One region of the Brucella anthropi ATCC 49188 genome, then DNA from elsewhere that is predicted to be linked to it. Evidence: predicted binding sites of a transcription regulator. Region 1 holds the regulator's gene; each other region holds the start of a gene.

Region 1 (3,673 bases):
AGATACTGGGACCGAGTTTTCAAATGTCTTTTTCGGCTACGGCTGCGTTGATTGCCGGTTATGCCTGGTGGAGCGAGCGCAACGCGATCAGGCAGGTTGGCACGGAAGAACGTGGGAAGACCGCCTATAGCTTCGCTGGAAAAGTCCTGAAGCCGATCACTGCGGCGGCGGCTACTTCGCTCATCGCCGGATTGGCAAGCGGGATTTTTGCAGCTTATCACTTCAACAATACAGCGCCGTTTGGTCTGGTAGGAAATGTCCTCGCTGAGCCTGTAATAGCTCTTCTCGTGATGCCGTTTGCCGTCTTTGGTCTTGTACTGATGCCATTGCAACTGGACTGGGTACCTTTGCAGATAATGGGCTGGGGTATTTTTGCAGTCAGGCACATTGCTGCCTTTGTTGCAAAGTGGTCACCAGATGGCAATCCTGGAGCCATGCCCGCACTCACTATCGTTCTCTGGGCCATTGCGCTCGTTCTGGTTATTGTTCTGTCGACCAGATTGAAGGCGCTGGCGCTGCCCTTCATCGTTCTGGGGTTTGCCGTTTTCGTCAGGGAGCCTTTTCCTGACATCGTGATCTCGGAAGATGCCAAACTGGTGGGTGTTCGGCTCGCAGACGGGAAGTTCGCAGTCAATCGAAGCCGACAGTCACAGTTCACAATCGACAATTGGAAAACCGCTTATCTGGTGGAAGAGTTCATCGCGCCGCCATCCGGCAAAAACAAAAAGCGAACTGATGGGGACGGGTTCGAATGCGAAGATGGACTTTGCACGATCAGTCTGCGTGATGGTCGTACACTAGCCTACACCGCAGATGTCGCGATGCTGGAAATAGCCTGCAACATCGGCGATGTGGTTATTCTCGCCGTTTCCGGCAAAGATCCGGCGTGCGGACGTTCCACTATCCTGAGTATCAGCAAACAGGAACTGGCGCTAAAGGGAGCCGTCGAGATCAGGCTCGGAGAAAGGCCAGATAAAAATCGATCTCTCAAGGCTATATCGGGCGACACCTACGACGTCGCAAAGCCCGAGATGAGCCAGCAAACATCTGAATTGCAGCCGGAGGACCGAATTACCTATGCAATTGATGCGCCAAGTCGTCCTTGGCATTTGCACCGCATCCATTCGCGTCCAGCACGTGGCTTGTCCGAGCGCGAGTACAAACCAAAATCCCACTCCGCTCAAAATGCCGGAGTTTGTTCATCAGGTGTTAGCGATGAACCAACGCGCTGCAACTAAATAAAGAATGGTTCCACGTTTCTGTTCTTAACTGGAACCGCCCCATTGTTTGAACTCGGAGCTTATCTCCAAAGCCGGCTACACTACGATCTAGTAGCGGCGGATCAGGCCCACAAGCTTGCCCTGCACACGAACGCGATCCGGGCCAAATATTCTGGTTTCGTATGCCGGGTTTGCGGCTTCCAAAGCGATGGATGCACCCTTGCGGCGAAAGCGCTTCAAAGTCGCTTCCTCGTCATCGACAAGTGCCACCACGATTTCGCCAGGGTTTGCGGAATCACCGCGTTTAATGATGACGGTGTCACCATCAAAAATGCCGGCGTCGATCATTGAATCACCTCTGACCTCAAGCGCGTAATGCTCGCCCGCACCGATCATTTCGGGCGGAAGGCTGAGGGAGTGTGTTTGATTCTGGATTGCTGAAATCGGTACACCCGCAGCAATTCGCCCCATGACCGGTACGGATACAGTTCCAGACGTGTCGTCATTGGTAGCCACGGGAGCGGGGCGTGCCGGTGGCGGAGGTGTTTTGCCCAAGCTGCCTTCGATAACGCTGGGAGCGAACTTCTTTTGTGCGTTGAGGCCCGGAGCGATGGAATCCGGCAGACGTAACACCTCAAGCGCACGCGCCCTGTTCGGCAGACGGCGAATAAATCCACGCTCCTCAAGGGCGGTGATCAGACGATGGATACCCGATTTTGAAGCCAGATCGAGCGCTTCCTTCATTTCATCGAAAGACGGGGGAATGCCCGTTTCTTTTAGACGTTCATGAATGAACAGCAGAAGCTCGTGCTGTTTACGGGTTAACATGCGCGACACCCTCCCGGCCAAGAATCGAGAAAAACAAAACCAGAACGAACACTATATGTTCCAGTCTTGTTCTGCAATGGTTTTAAAACCATTAACGCTCAGGGTGAGATTGAACGGAATATTTCAGGGCAAGACCATCACGGGCACGGCATGTCAGATGCTGCTTCGAATAACATATATTTTATTATGACTTAGGTCTGTTTTCTCAAGCTTTAGTGAGGGCGAGAATTGCGCTCGATCTATAGCATGAGAACGCGACAATCATCGCCAACAGTGGCAGCAGGAGCGTTTTCATCCCTGATGAGAAGCGCTTTTGAACCGACGAGAGCTGAAAGCATGGACGAATCTTGGACCGGAAACGGCTTTGCGGTCAGCGTTCCGTCAGGGTTTGATTCGATTGTGGCCCGGATATAATCGCGGCGGTGGTCATTCGCAGGCAGGTCAGTGCCCAGCTTTGCAGGTCGGATATCGGCATCGAGGTTCGTTCCGGCAAGCTTGGCGACGAGCGGACGGAGAAAAACGAGGCTGCATACCAAGCTCGAAACGGGATTGCCCGGTAGGCCGATGACATGCACGATCTTGCCGTTCACTTCGATGCGCCCATACATCAGGGGCTTGCCGGGCCGCATGGCGATCTTCCAGAAGTCGAGATTGACGCCCTGTTTCTGCAGTGCTCCATGCACAAAATCCCGGTCACCGACGGAAGCGCCACCGATCGTTACCAGAATGTCGATGCCGCTTTGCAGGCTGTCTGCTATTGCCCGTTCGATTTTGGCAGGATCATCCGGAATGATCCCTTTATCATGTGGCGCTCCGCCGGCTCGCCTTACTATCTCGGCGATTCCAACGCTGTTCGATGCAACAATCTGGTCTTTTCCGGGTGTTTCCCCCGGCGGAACCAGCTCATCGCCGGTCGCAATGATTGCTATTTTGGGCTTTTGAAAGACGTCGATTCTCGCATTGCCACTGGCCGCTGCCAGCGACAGGGCCGCAGCATCCAGCGCCCGCCCGCTCGGAATGACGATGTTATCGGGTGAAAAATCGAGGCCTGCGCGGCGTATATGTCGTCCCGGTTCTATGCCTTCGTGAACGGTTAGCCGGTTATCCGAGCGCTCAGTGTGTTCCTGAATAACGATCGTATCCGTGCCTTTGGGCAGTGGCGCGCCGGTGAAAATCCGGACCGCCTGACCAATTCCCGGTTCACCTTCGAAGCGATTGCCCGCTGCCGATTCGCCGATGATGTCGAACTCGACGGGATAAGAGATGTTGTCTGGCGCGATCAGGGCGTAACCGTCCATGGCCGATCCGTCGAACGGCGGCTGCAGAAAATGTGCCAAAACAGGTGTTGCAACCACGCGCCCACCTGCATCTGACAAAGCGACCTGCTCTTTACCGTGCGGTTCTGCGGATTTCAGGATGCGGGCCAGTGCTTCATCGACCGGGAGAAGGGACATGGCGTTTCCTCTCGAACTGAATTGTTGACCCGTCTAGACCACAGAATCTGTCCAGATGAGTTGATCCAGAGCAAAGTCTAGCGGTTTATGCTTTCCAGTCACCTGATTTGCCGCCGCCCTTTTCGGTAACGCGGATACCGCCGATCTCCATATGTTTGTCGACGGCTTTGG
Region 2 (3,673 bases), on a different replicon from region 1:
GCGGAGAGGCCGTGAGCCAATGATCGAATGGATCACGGATCGCATTCTCTACGATGCGCTGTGCCTCGACCGTGGCAAGCTTGTCCTTGGTCTGGCCGACAAATTCCGGCTCGCGAATGAAAACCGACAGCATTCCCGCAGCCGACACCATCACGTCATCGGTGGTTATGATCGAAGCGCGTTTGTTGTTGGTCAGTTCCGCATAGGCTTTCAGCCCTCGCGTCAAGGCAATACGCAAACCTGCTTCATGTGTGCCACCATCGCCGGTCGGGATAGTGTTACAATAGGAGTGGACGAAACCATCCCCACCAAACCACGAAACGGCCCATTCGACGGCGCCGTGGCCACCTTGCTTTTCGGTCTTGCCAGCGAAAATCTCGCGCGTGACCTGATGTTCCTTGCCGAGCGATGCCTCAAGATAGTCCTTCAGACCGCCGGGAAAGTGGAACACGGCCTTTTCAGGTGTTTCCTTCTTTGGGTCGAGCAGGGAGGGATCGCAGTTCCAGCGGATTTCAACTCCGCCGAACAGATAGGCTTTCGACCGCGCCATGCGATAAAGACGATGCGGATCGAACTGCGCTGTTTTGCCGAAAATATCAGGGTCTGGATGGAAACGGACGCGGGTGCCGCGACGATTATGCACTTCGCCGAGTTCTTCCAGCCCGCCCTGCGGAATACCCCGCGAGAAACGCTGGCGATAAAGACGGCGATTGCGCGCGACTTCCACTTCCAGCATGTCAGAAAGGGCATTCACCACAGAAACACCGACGCCGTGCAGACCGCCTGACGTTTCATAAGCCTTGCCGTCGAACTTGCCGCCTGCGTGTAGCTTGGTCATGATGACTTCGAGCGTGGACTTTCCGGGAACCTGGGGATGTTCATCCACAGGAATGCCACGTCCGTTGTCCGAAACCGTTACAAACCCATCGGCATCGAAGCTCACTTCGATGAAATTGGCATGCCCCGCGACAGCTTCGTCCATCGAGTTGTCGATGACTTCAGCGAAGAGATGATGCAGCGCCTTTTCGTCCGTGCCGCCGATATACATGCCGGGACGCAGGCGCACCGGCTCCAGTCCTTCCAGAACGCGGATGGATGATGCGTTATAGTCGTCGCTTGCCGATGAAGCAGGTGGTGCCTTGGCCGTTACCGGCTTTGGAACAGAGAGCGACGGCGCTGCCATCGGCTGCGCCACAGGTTTTTCGCTGGGTTTCTCCCCTTGGCGCCCCTGTTCTTGTTCCCGTTCTCGGGCCCGGGCATTGTTGACCACTCTCGAGAAGAGATCGTTGCTATCGTCCATCTGTTCCGAAAAGCTCTCTATCTGAATTTCAGGAGGTCTTTGCCGAGCCTGCTCGCCATCGACCGGAAAATACTGTTCGCGAATCAACTGAATGATGCCATGCGCGCTCACGAAAGGCGACTAAAGTTCGCCTTACGTTCCGTTTTCGCACGGCTTTTTCAAAGGGTTTTGTTCAGAACGGAACTGATTTGCACCAGAAAGAAGGCGAAAGTCAAACAAGCAGGACATTTCCGATCAAATTGGATGGAAACGCTGCAGTAGTTGGCATAGAGCGATAGCGGGGAATATTCAGAATACCGAGAGTTTGAAATGCAAAACAGCGCGACAAGCGGCATGGAAGCGCACGTAAAGGGCATGGCGATCATGGTGCTCTCGGTGCTTTTGCTGCCGCTGATGGATGCCATCGGCAAATGGCTCGCCATGGTGGATAATATGCCTCCTGCCACTGTCACCTTCATGCGTTTTTTCATTCAATGCTGGCTGATGTTCTTTATCCTGCTCATCGTTGGTGGTTTCGCCGCGCTGCGAACACAATATCTGGCAGGCAACCTCATTCGCGGCGCGTTGATGGGGTTTGGTGGGCTCTGCTTCTTCACGGCGGTCAAATATATGCCGCTGGCCGATGCTATGGCCGTCTTCTTCGCCGAGCCGCTTATTCTGACGCTCTTTTCGGCCATTTTCCTAAAGGAAAAAGTGGGCTGGAGAAGATTCAGCGCGGTGGGCATCGGTCTCATCGGCACGATGATCGTGATCCAGCCGAGTTTCGAGATTTTCGGCGCCGTCTCGCTTCTGCCGCTGGCGACAGCCGTAACCTTTGCCATCTACCTGATCCTGAACCGAAAATATGGTGCGAAGGAAAGCCCGCTCGTCATGCAGTTCTATGCGGGTGTGGGCGGGTGGATGCTCGCCGGCGTTGTCATGATCTTTGGAACCGTGGCGGGGCTTGGTGATCTGAGTTTCGGCCTGCCGCACGGCATCCAGCCATGGTTGCTCCTGCTGCTTCTGGGCACGATCGGCACGGTCAGCCATCTGATGGTCGTGCAGGCGTTCAAGCTGGCACCAGCCTCAATGCTGGCACCGTTCCAGTATCTGGAAATAGTCAATGCCGTTCTCGTTGGCCTGATCGTGTTCGGCGATTTCCCGACACCGTCGAAATGGTGCGGCATCGCGATCATCGTCGGATCAGGATTCTATGTCTTCATGCGTGAGCGCCGTGTGAAAGTCGACGCCGTGGTCTGAGGCAGAGCTAGAGCGGTTCCAGTTAAAACGGAATCGTGGGACCGCTCTATCTTTTTATTTTATGCATTATCCAACGCAAAACCGCTTCGCACTTTTGCTGGAAATGCTCTATTTCAGCTGACGGGCTCCGAAGACCGTCTCGAACGCTCTTCCCAAAGCGACGTCCATGTCGCCCATTGTTACCGGCAATCCAAGGTCTACAAGGCTGGTAACGCCATGTTCCGAGATTCCGCAAGGAACGATGCCGGAATAATGGCTGAGATCGGGTTCGACATTGATGGCTATGCCGTGAAAGCTCACCCAGCGACGCAGGCGGATGCCTATGGCTGCGATCTTGTCTTCGCACATGCTGCCACTGGCAAGGCGCGGTTTTTCAGGGCGTGTAACCCATACGCCGACACGATCCTCGCGACGTTCACCTTTGATATTGAATTCGGCCAGGCTCTCGATGATCCACTGCTCAAGAGCGGTCACGAAGGCGCGCACGTCCTCGCGGCGGCGTTTCAGGTCAAGCATCACATAGGCGACGCGCTGGCCGGGTCCGTGATAGGTATATTCACCGCCGCGTCCCGTGTTGAACACCGGAAGACTATCGGGGATCAGGAGGTCGCCCGCGTTGGCGCTCGTCCCCGCAGTGTAAAGCGAGGGATGTTCCACAAGCCAAACAAGTTCGTTTGCGGTGCCTTCCCGAATGGCCTGAACACGTGCTTCCATGAAGGCGAGGGCCTCCTCATAGTCCGTCAGCCCTTCGGCAACGATCCAATCGACTGGCGGCGCATCCGCCGGAACCGGCAGGAAATGGACCTCCAGCGCATCGCGTTCGCGCGGCTTTTGTGAAGCTGTCTCGAAAATGGGGAAGGCGGAATTATTCGTCATGATGGCAGCATATGGCGGTTTTGCAGCGCAACCGCCAGATGGCAAAATGCCTCCCCGATCAATGAATCGCGAGCGGCACTTCCTTTTCACAGCGATTGCGTCCTGCCTGCTTGGCCCGATAAAGCGCGCGGTCAGCGGCATTGACGAGATGGCTATAATCGGGGTGACCGTTGAATGCTGCAACCCCGATGGACAGCGTTACAGACTGGCGTGCGCCATCGGGAAGGTTCAACGGTTGTTGTGCTATCTGTTTGCGAA
Region 3 (3,673 bases), 170 kb from region 1:
CGCATCATTCACCAAAGAGGACGGTGAGCAGATTACATCTGAGGGCAAGTCGCGCTGACGAACTTGCAATCAGACATCATGCTTCCTAGAGAATTGGAAGTATGATCCAATAGAAAAAGCGCTGTAAAACAGCGCCTTATCAAATTTAACTTATAAACTGGATTATATCCGTTCTCAGAACGGAATTTCGTCGTCCAGATCGCGCGAGAAGCCACCGCTGCCGCCACCCTGATTGGATGGGCCGGACGAGCCGAAATCACCGCCGCCACCGGAATAGTCAGACATCTGGTTACGGTTGCCGCCACCGCCGCCGAACGAACGGCCTTCACCGCCGCCTTCACCACGGCTATCGAGCATCTGCAGTTCACCACGGAACTTCTGCAGCACGACTTCCGTCGAATAACGGTCATTGCCGTTCTGATCCTGCCACTTGCGGGTCTGGAGCGCGCCTTCGATGTAAACCTTGGCACCCTTCTTCAGATATTGTTCCGCAACCTTGGCGAGGTTCTCATTGAAGATGACAACGCTGTGCCATTCGGTGCGGTCCTTGCGTTCGCCGCTCTGGCGATCGCGCCAGCTTTCCGACGTTGCAATGCGCAGATTGGCAACCACGTCGCCGGAATTCAGACGACGAATTTCCGGATCGGCACCAAGATTGCCGACCAGAATGACTTTATTGACGCTACCAGCCATCGAAAATTACTCCGGGTCTTGCATGCACACTCTTTCCGCACTGCTTCGCGCGGACAAGAGGCACTTTTCAAATGAAAGATCAGGCGCAACAATGCGCCATCACCAGAAACTCATATGTTCACCTTACAGGACTGGCTCAAAGCGTGCTCAATCCGGGCCGGTGAATTCTTCAATGTCCACAGAGTTTATGTTCTTGTTTTGTTCAAAATGCAACCTTCCGACATTAAAAAGCCTTGCGTTCGCCATAAATTTCAGTGGGTTTTTGCACCGTTTACCGCGCTGATAATGCAGTTTGCCTCATTTCAGGGGCTGAAACTGCATCTGCCTTAATTTCAAAACAGCCTTGCCGACAACCTTCATAAAGCAATAGCTGCCTGCGCTTGGCAAACGGGATCAGCTTCCAAGGAAAAGCCCTGCCGCTCACTGTATCTTTGGCGCGCAGGGCTTGGGGTTTGAGCAATGCTCATGTGTCGACATTAATTCGTCGGCAGGTCTTTTCGGATCACAAAGGCGCACGGCCATTTGCATTCCGCGCAAATTCAAATTGTCGGCAATCACACTTTCGATCAACGAGGCATCATTCCTTGCGAAAAGATGCTGCCGCAACCGAAACGGATTGTGCTTTCATCTCTGTGAAAGCTAGGCACTGTAGTCAGGTGGACTCATGCTCCTTAACCTCCCTACTGGGTCTCCCCGCCTCCTGCGGACCTCTTGCCGATGCCGTGTCATCCCACCGCGGCACCTCTCCGCTATCAGCGAGTAAGGGTAGTCTGCTCCTGTCAGGAGTGACAGTCAACGCTCTTGCGTTCACATTTCGTATCGCCTATCAGAAGGCTGGTTGTTCGATATTTGTTCTAATGATAAGAGTGCACCGATGAATGACCGGAGCCCCCTTCTTATTGGAGGGTTTCACCCCATATTAGACACCGGCGCGACGTGTTTTACCATTCGGCGCCCGTTATCCATGGCATCATGAGCAGGCAGGACGCGGAATGAGCGATCAGAAATTCATTTCCATACGTGGCGCGCGCGAACACAATCTGAAAAATGTCGATCTCGATCTGCCTCGCGACAAGCTGATCGTGATGACGGGGCTTTCCGGCTCGGGCAAATCCTCGCTTGCCTTTGATACGATCTATGCGGAAGGCCAGCGCCGTTATGTCGAAAGTCTTTCGGCCTATGCGCGCCAGTTCCTCGAAATGATGCAAAAGCCGGATGTCGACCAGATCGACGGCCTCTCTCCTGCCATTTCCATCGAGCAGAAGACGACGAGCCGCAATCCGCGTTCGACGGTCGGCACCGTCACCGAAATCTACGACTATATGCGCCTGCTCTTTGCGCGCGTGGGTGTGCCCTATTCGCCTGCGACCGGCCTTCCCATTGAGAGCCAGACCGTTAGCCAGATGGTTGATCGGGTCATGGCGCTGGAAGAAGGCACGCGCCTTTATATCCTCGCGCCCATCGTTCGTGGCCGCAAGGGCGAGTACAAGAAGGAGCTGGCAGAGCTTCAGAAGAAGGGCTTTCAGCGCGTCAAGGTGGACGGCACCTTCTATGAAATCGCCGACGTTCCGGCGCTGGACAAGAAATACAAGCACGACATCGATGTTGTGGTGGACCGTGTCGTGGTGCGGCCTGACCTGTCGACCCGCCTCGCCGACAGTCTTGAAACATGCCTCAAGCTTGCTGAAGGTCTGGCCGTCGCCGAGTTTGCTGACAAGCCGCTGCCGCCTGAAGAAACGGCTGAAGGTGGTGCTGCCAACAAGTCGGCCAACGAAACGCATGAGCGCATTCTGTTTTCGGAAAAGTTTGCCTGCCCGGTTTCCGGTTTCACCATCCCAGAAATCGAACCGCGCCTGTTCTCATTCAACAACCCGTTCGGCGCCTGCCCGACCTGTGATGGTCTCGGCACGCAGCAGGCCATTGATCCGAACCTGATCGTTCCCGACGAAACGGCAGTGTTGAAGGACGGCGCGATTGCCCCATGGGCGCGGTCTTCGTCGCCCTATTACAATCAGACGCTGGAAGCGCTTGGCAAAGCCTATGGCTTCAAGATCGGTGCGCGCTGGGTTGATCTTTCGGAAGAAGCCCAGCAGGCCATTCTCTATGGCACCAAGGGCAAGGAAATCACCTTCCAGTATGATGACGGCCTGCGTTCCTACCAGACGACGAAGCCTTTTGAGGGCGTGATCCCCAATCTGGAACGCCGTTGGAAAGAGACCGATTCCGCCTGGTCGCGCGAAGATATCGAGCGCTTCATGGCCTCGACCCCCTGCCCTTCCTGTAACGGCTACCGCCTGAAGCCGGAAGCGCTTGCGGTCAAGGTTGGCATGAAGCATGTTGGCGAGATCACGGAAATGTCGATCCGCAAGGCCGACGCCTGGTTCCGCGACATTGATAGCAGCTTTAACGACAAGCAGCGCGAGATTGCCGCCCGCATCCTCAAGGAAATCCGGGAGCGCCTGCAGTTCCTCAATGATGTCGGCCTCGACTATCTGACGCTGGCGCGCAATTCCGGCACGCTGTCGGGCGGTGAAAGCCAGCGTATCCGTCTTGCCTCGCAGATCGGTTCCGGCCTGACCGGCGTGCTTTACGTGCTGGATGAACCATCCATCGGCCTGCATCAGCGTGATAATGCGCGTCTCCTCGACACGCTGCGCCATCTGCGCGATCTCGGCAACACGGTCATCGTGGTCGAACATGACGAAGATGCGATCCTGACCGCCGACTATGTGGTCGATATCGGCCCTGCGGCAGGTGTCCATGGCGGCAAGATCATCGCTCAAGGGTCGCCGCAGGACGTGATGTCCAATGCGAACTCGCTGACCGGCAAATATCTGTCAGGCGCGATGGAAGTTGCCGTTCCGGCGGAACGCCGCAAGATTTCAAAGTCCAAGCGCATCAAGGTCGTCGGCGCGCGTGGCAACAATCTGAAAAATGTCTCGGCGGATATTCCGCTTGGAACCTTCACCGCCGTCACTGG
Region 4 (3,673 bases), 950 kb from region 1:
TGCCTTGGCAAAGGCACCAGCAATAATCCCATTGGCTTGTTCGAGCGTCAGTGAAGTCATGAATATCTCCTATTTATAGCTAAATGCAATTTAGCGATCATGACCGGCAATGCACACTCCAATGCTGCTCGTCATGGGAAAAACACTTTATCGATTTTCATGAAGACGGTTGCGGGCACACGGCAAAGCTTGCCAAGGCCGGAATTTTGGTCTTTGTGTTGCGCAACATTTCAAGGAGGAAAGAATGTCCGACCAGAAAGCCATCGTCATTGCCAGCGCGGCGCGTACCGCAGTGGGCGCTTTCAACGGTGCGTTTGCCAATATCCCCGCACATGAATTGGGCGCGACGGTTATCAAAGGAGCGCTGGAACGCGCCGGTGTGGCGGCGACGGATGTGGACGAGGTTATTCTCGGACAGGTGTTGACGGCAGGCGAGGGCCAGAACCCTGCGCGGCAGGCGGCGATGGATGCCGGTTGCCCGAAAGAGACGACAGCCTTCTCGATCAACCAGCTATGCGGTTCCGGTTTGCGAGCGGTTGCGCTCGGCATGCAGCAGATTCTTTCCGGCGATGCCAAGATCATCGTGGCAGGCGGTCAGGAATCCATGTCCATGGCGCCGCATTGCGCGCATTTACGGTCCGGCGTGAAGATGGGCGACTTCAAGATGGTCGATACCATGCTGAAGGACGGCCTGATTGATGCCTTTCATGGCTATCATATGGGGATCACTGCCGAGAATATCGCCAGCCAGTGGCAGTTGACCCGCGCCGATCAGGACGAGTTCGCACTTGCTTCCCAGCAGAAGGCAGAGGCGGCACAGAATGCGGGCAGGTTCGAGGATGAAATTGTTCCGTTCACTGTAAAGGGTCGCAAGGGCGATATCGTCATTTCGGCGGATGAATATATCCGTCCCGGCACGACGATTGAGGCATTGACCAAGTTGAAGCCCGCTTTCGACAAGGAGGGGACGGTTACTGCAGGCAACGCATCCGGGATTAACGATGGTGCTGCGGCTGTCGTGCTGATGGATGCGGATGAAGCCACCAAGCGTGGTGTGAAGCCGCTTGCGCGCATCGTTTCCTGGGCAACGGCTGGCGTCGATCCTTCGATCATGGGAACAGGCCCGATTCCGGCGACGAAGAAGGCGCTGGAAAAGGCAGGCTGGAGCGTCGGCGATCTCGATCTGGTCGAAGCCAACGAAGCCTTTGCAGCACAGTCCTGTGCTGTTGTGCGTGATCTTGGTCTCAACCCCCATATCGTCAACGTCAATGGCGGAGCAATCGCGATCGGTCATCCGATCGGCGCATCAGGCGCACGCGTTCTGACGACGCTGCTTTACGAAATGCAGCGCCGCGATGCCAAGCGCGGTCTGGCGACACTTTGCATCGGCGGCGGCATGGGCGTTGCCTTGTGCGTCGAGCGCGACTGACCTTCTCCTTCACTGGAACAGAGGCGGACGGAGATTTGGCTCCGTCCGCCTTTTTGTTTCCGCAATGAGACGTTTGAAATCGCTGGCGTCGGTATGGTGGCTTTGTCAGAAAGTTAACGCGAAACCGATGAGACGGTGCTCAAAGTCTGTTTAATACTGGTTTTCTATGGCGCATTGCGATCACGGACTACCAGATGTGGTGAGAACAAACGGAGAAACTTTGCAGATCAGCGATTCGTCGCCGATTCGTTCCGGCTTTGGCCTGAAGGTTAACGAGAATCGAGTTTCCATCCGCTTCGGCATTAACGAACTATCAGTAATCATTAAGATTTTCTGAAGAATTGCATTGTAATCGGAACAGCCTGTTGACAGGTTTTGCCAAAAGTTAACGGCGGTGTTGTTCCGCGTCGGGAGAACGAGGAAAAGCGGAACATCCGATTCATTATGTTGTGGGGTTTTGTGTTAGGCTTACTATATGTTGCCGTGAACAAAAGGCGAAGCTCTCTGAGTCAGCGATTCGTCGCCGATTCGTTCCAGAGTCGTTCCAATCGTTAATCGACAAGTTATTGACCGGCTGCAGATCGGTCGCCGAAAGGTTGGCAACTCGTCCATACTGAAACTTAACAGGAGCGCTTTCGGTGCAGGTCGTATAGTGCTATCGCAAGAACCAGCATCCAGCCCGTGACGGGCGCTTGTACCGGGAATCCGATTATTGGCATGAACCAACTCCCTGCCCATGATTTGCCGCTGACCTTGAGTGGCCGCGATGTGACTGCGGTACTTGGGCCGACCAATACCGGCAAAACGCATCTGGCCATCGAACGCATGCTGTCGCATGGAAGCGGGATGATCGGCCTGCCGCTGCGCCTTCTGGCGCGCGAGGTCTATAACCGCGTGGTGGAACGGGTCGGGGCGGCCAATGTCGCGCTGGTCACGGGTGAGGAAAAGATCGTGCCGCCTGGCGCGCGCTATTCCGTCTGCACGGTCGAGGCCATGCCGCGCCGCACTGATGTGGCTTTTGTGGCTATCGATGAAGTGCAGCTCGCCGGTGATCTGGAACGCGGGCATATATTCACCGACCGCATCCTGCATTTGCGGGGACGGCAGGAGACGCTCCTGCTTGGCGCTGGGACGATGCGCGGCATTCTGGAAAAGCTCTTGCGCGGCATCAATGTGGTAACGCGTCCGCGCCTGTCGCATCTGGCCTATGCTGGGGCCAAGAAGATTACCCGCCTGCCGAACCGTTCCGCCATTGTCGCCTTTTCTGCCGACGAGGTTTATGCGATTGCTGAACTGATCCGCCGCCAGCGCGGTGGTGCTGCGGTGGTCATGGGCGCGCTCAGTCCGCGCACGCGCAATGCGCAGGTAGAGCTTTACCAGTCGGGTGACGTCGATTTTCTGGTGGCGACCGATGCCATCGGCATGGGGCTCAATCTGGATGTTGACCATGTCGCCTTTGCGCAGAACCGCAAATTCGACGGTTATCAGTTCCGCGATCTGACGCCTGCCGAAGTTGGGCAGATAGCCGGGCGCGCTGGACGTCATCTGCGTGACGGCACATTCGGTGTGACCGGGCAGGTGCATCCATTCGACGAAGAACTGGTCGAACGGGTGGAAGCGCATAATTTCGATCCGGTGAAAGTTCTGCAGTGGCGCACGGCGCGTTTCGACTTTTCATCGCTCGATTCTCTGCGGTATTCTCTGGAAACGCCCGCACCGATTGAAGGATTGGCCAAGGCTTTGCCTGCCGTTGATCAACAAGCGCTTGAAAATTTGTCGAAAGACGAAGAGATTGTGCGGCTCGCCAAGACACCGGCACGCATCGAGCTTTTGTGGGACGCCTGCGCGCTGCCCGATTATCGCAAGATCGCGCCGGCGCAGCATGCCGATATCATTGCAACCATCTACCAGGATCTTGTCCGCCGAGGGAGCGTCGATGAAGATTATATGAGCGAACAGGTGCGCCGCGCCGATAGCACAGAGGGGGAAATTGACACCCTGTCGCATCGTGTGGCGCAAATTCGAACCTGGACTTTTGTGTCGCACAGGCCGGGATGGCTTGCCGATCCGACACACTGGCAGGAAAAGACGCGCGAAATTGAGGACAGATTGTCCGACGCGCTGCATGAAAGGTTGACGAAACGCTTTGTAGACCGCAGGACAAGCGTGCTTATGAGGCGCCTGAGAGAGAATGCCATGCTTGAAGCAGAAATCAGCCCGGCCGGAGACGTGATTGTCGAAGGC

What was found. The regulator LexA, encoded in region 1, represses DNA repair genes until DNA is damaged. The targets are predictions, from matches to a motif close to TGTTCNNNNTGTGTTCNG.
Positions count from the first base shown of each region.
Region 2: a site for LexA is predicted at 1,425-1,442, ahead of parE (DNA topoisomerase IV subunit B). Genes of this name have one in related genera too.
Region 3: a site for LexA is predicted at 1,533-1,550, ahead of uvrA (excinuclease ABC subunit UvrA). Genes of this name have one in related genera too.
Region 4: a site for LexA is predicted at 1,959-1,976, ahead of OANT_RS05845 (helicase-related protein). Genes of this name have one in related genera too.

Region 1 is NC_009667.1:2,138,048-2,141,720, forward strand. It holds gene OANT_RS10605 (ComEC/Rec2 family competence protein) at 1-1,238, shown strand, start outside; gene lexA (transcriptional repressor LexA) at 1,329-2,048, opposite strand; gene OANT_RS10620 (molybdopterin molybdotransferase MoeA) at 2,288-3,502, opposite strand; gene moaC (cyclic pyranopterin monophosphate synthase MoaC) at 3,588-3,673, opposite strand, start outside.
Region 2 is NC_009668.1:1,041,020-1,044,692, reverse strand. It holds gene parE (DNA topoisomerase IV subunit B) at 1-1,300, opposite strand, end outside; gene OANT_RS18890 (DMT family transporter) at 1,610-2,539, shown strand; gene lipB (lipoyl(octanoyl) transferase LipB) at 2,648-3,415, opposite strand; gene OANT_RS18880 (GGDEF domain-containing protein) at 3,474-3,673, opposite strand, start outside.
Region 3 is NC_009667.1:2,309,428-2,313,100, forward strand. It holds gene arsC (arsenate reductase (glutaredoxin)) at 1-58, shown strand, start outside; gene ssb (single-stranded DNA-binding protein) at 175-693, opposite strand; gene uvrA (excinuclease ABC subunit UvrA) at 1,686-3,673, shown strand, end outside.
Region 4 is NC_009667.1:1,186,879-1,190,551, forward strand. It holds gene OANT_RS05835 (GlcG/HbpS family heme-binding protein) at 1-60, opposite strand, end outside; gene OANT_RS05840 (acetyl-CoA C-acetyltransferase) at 245-1,429, shown strand; gene OANT_RS05845 (helicase-related protein) at 2,147-3,673, shown strand, end outside.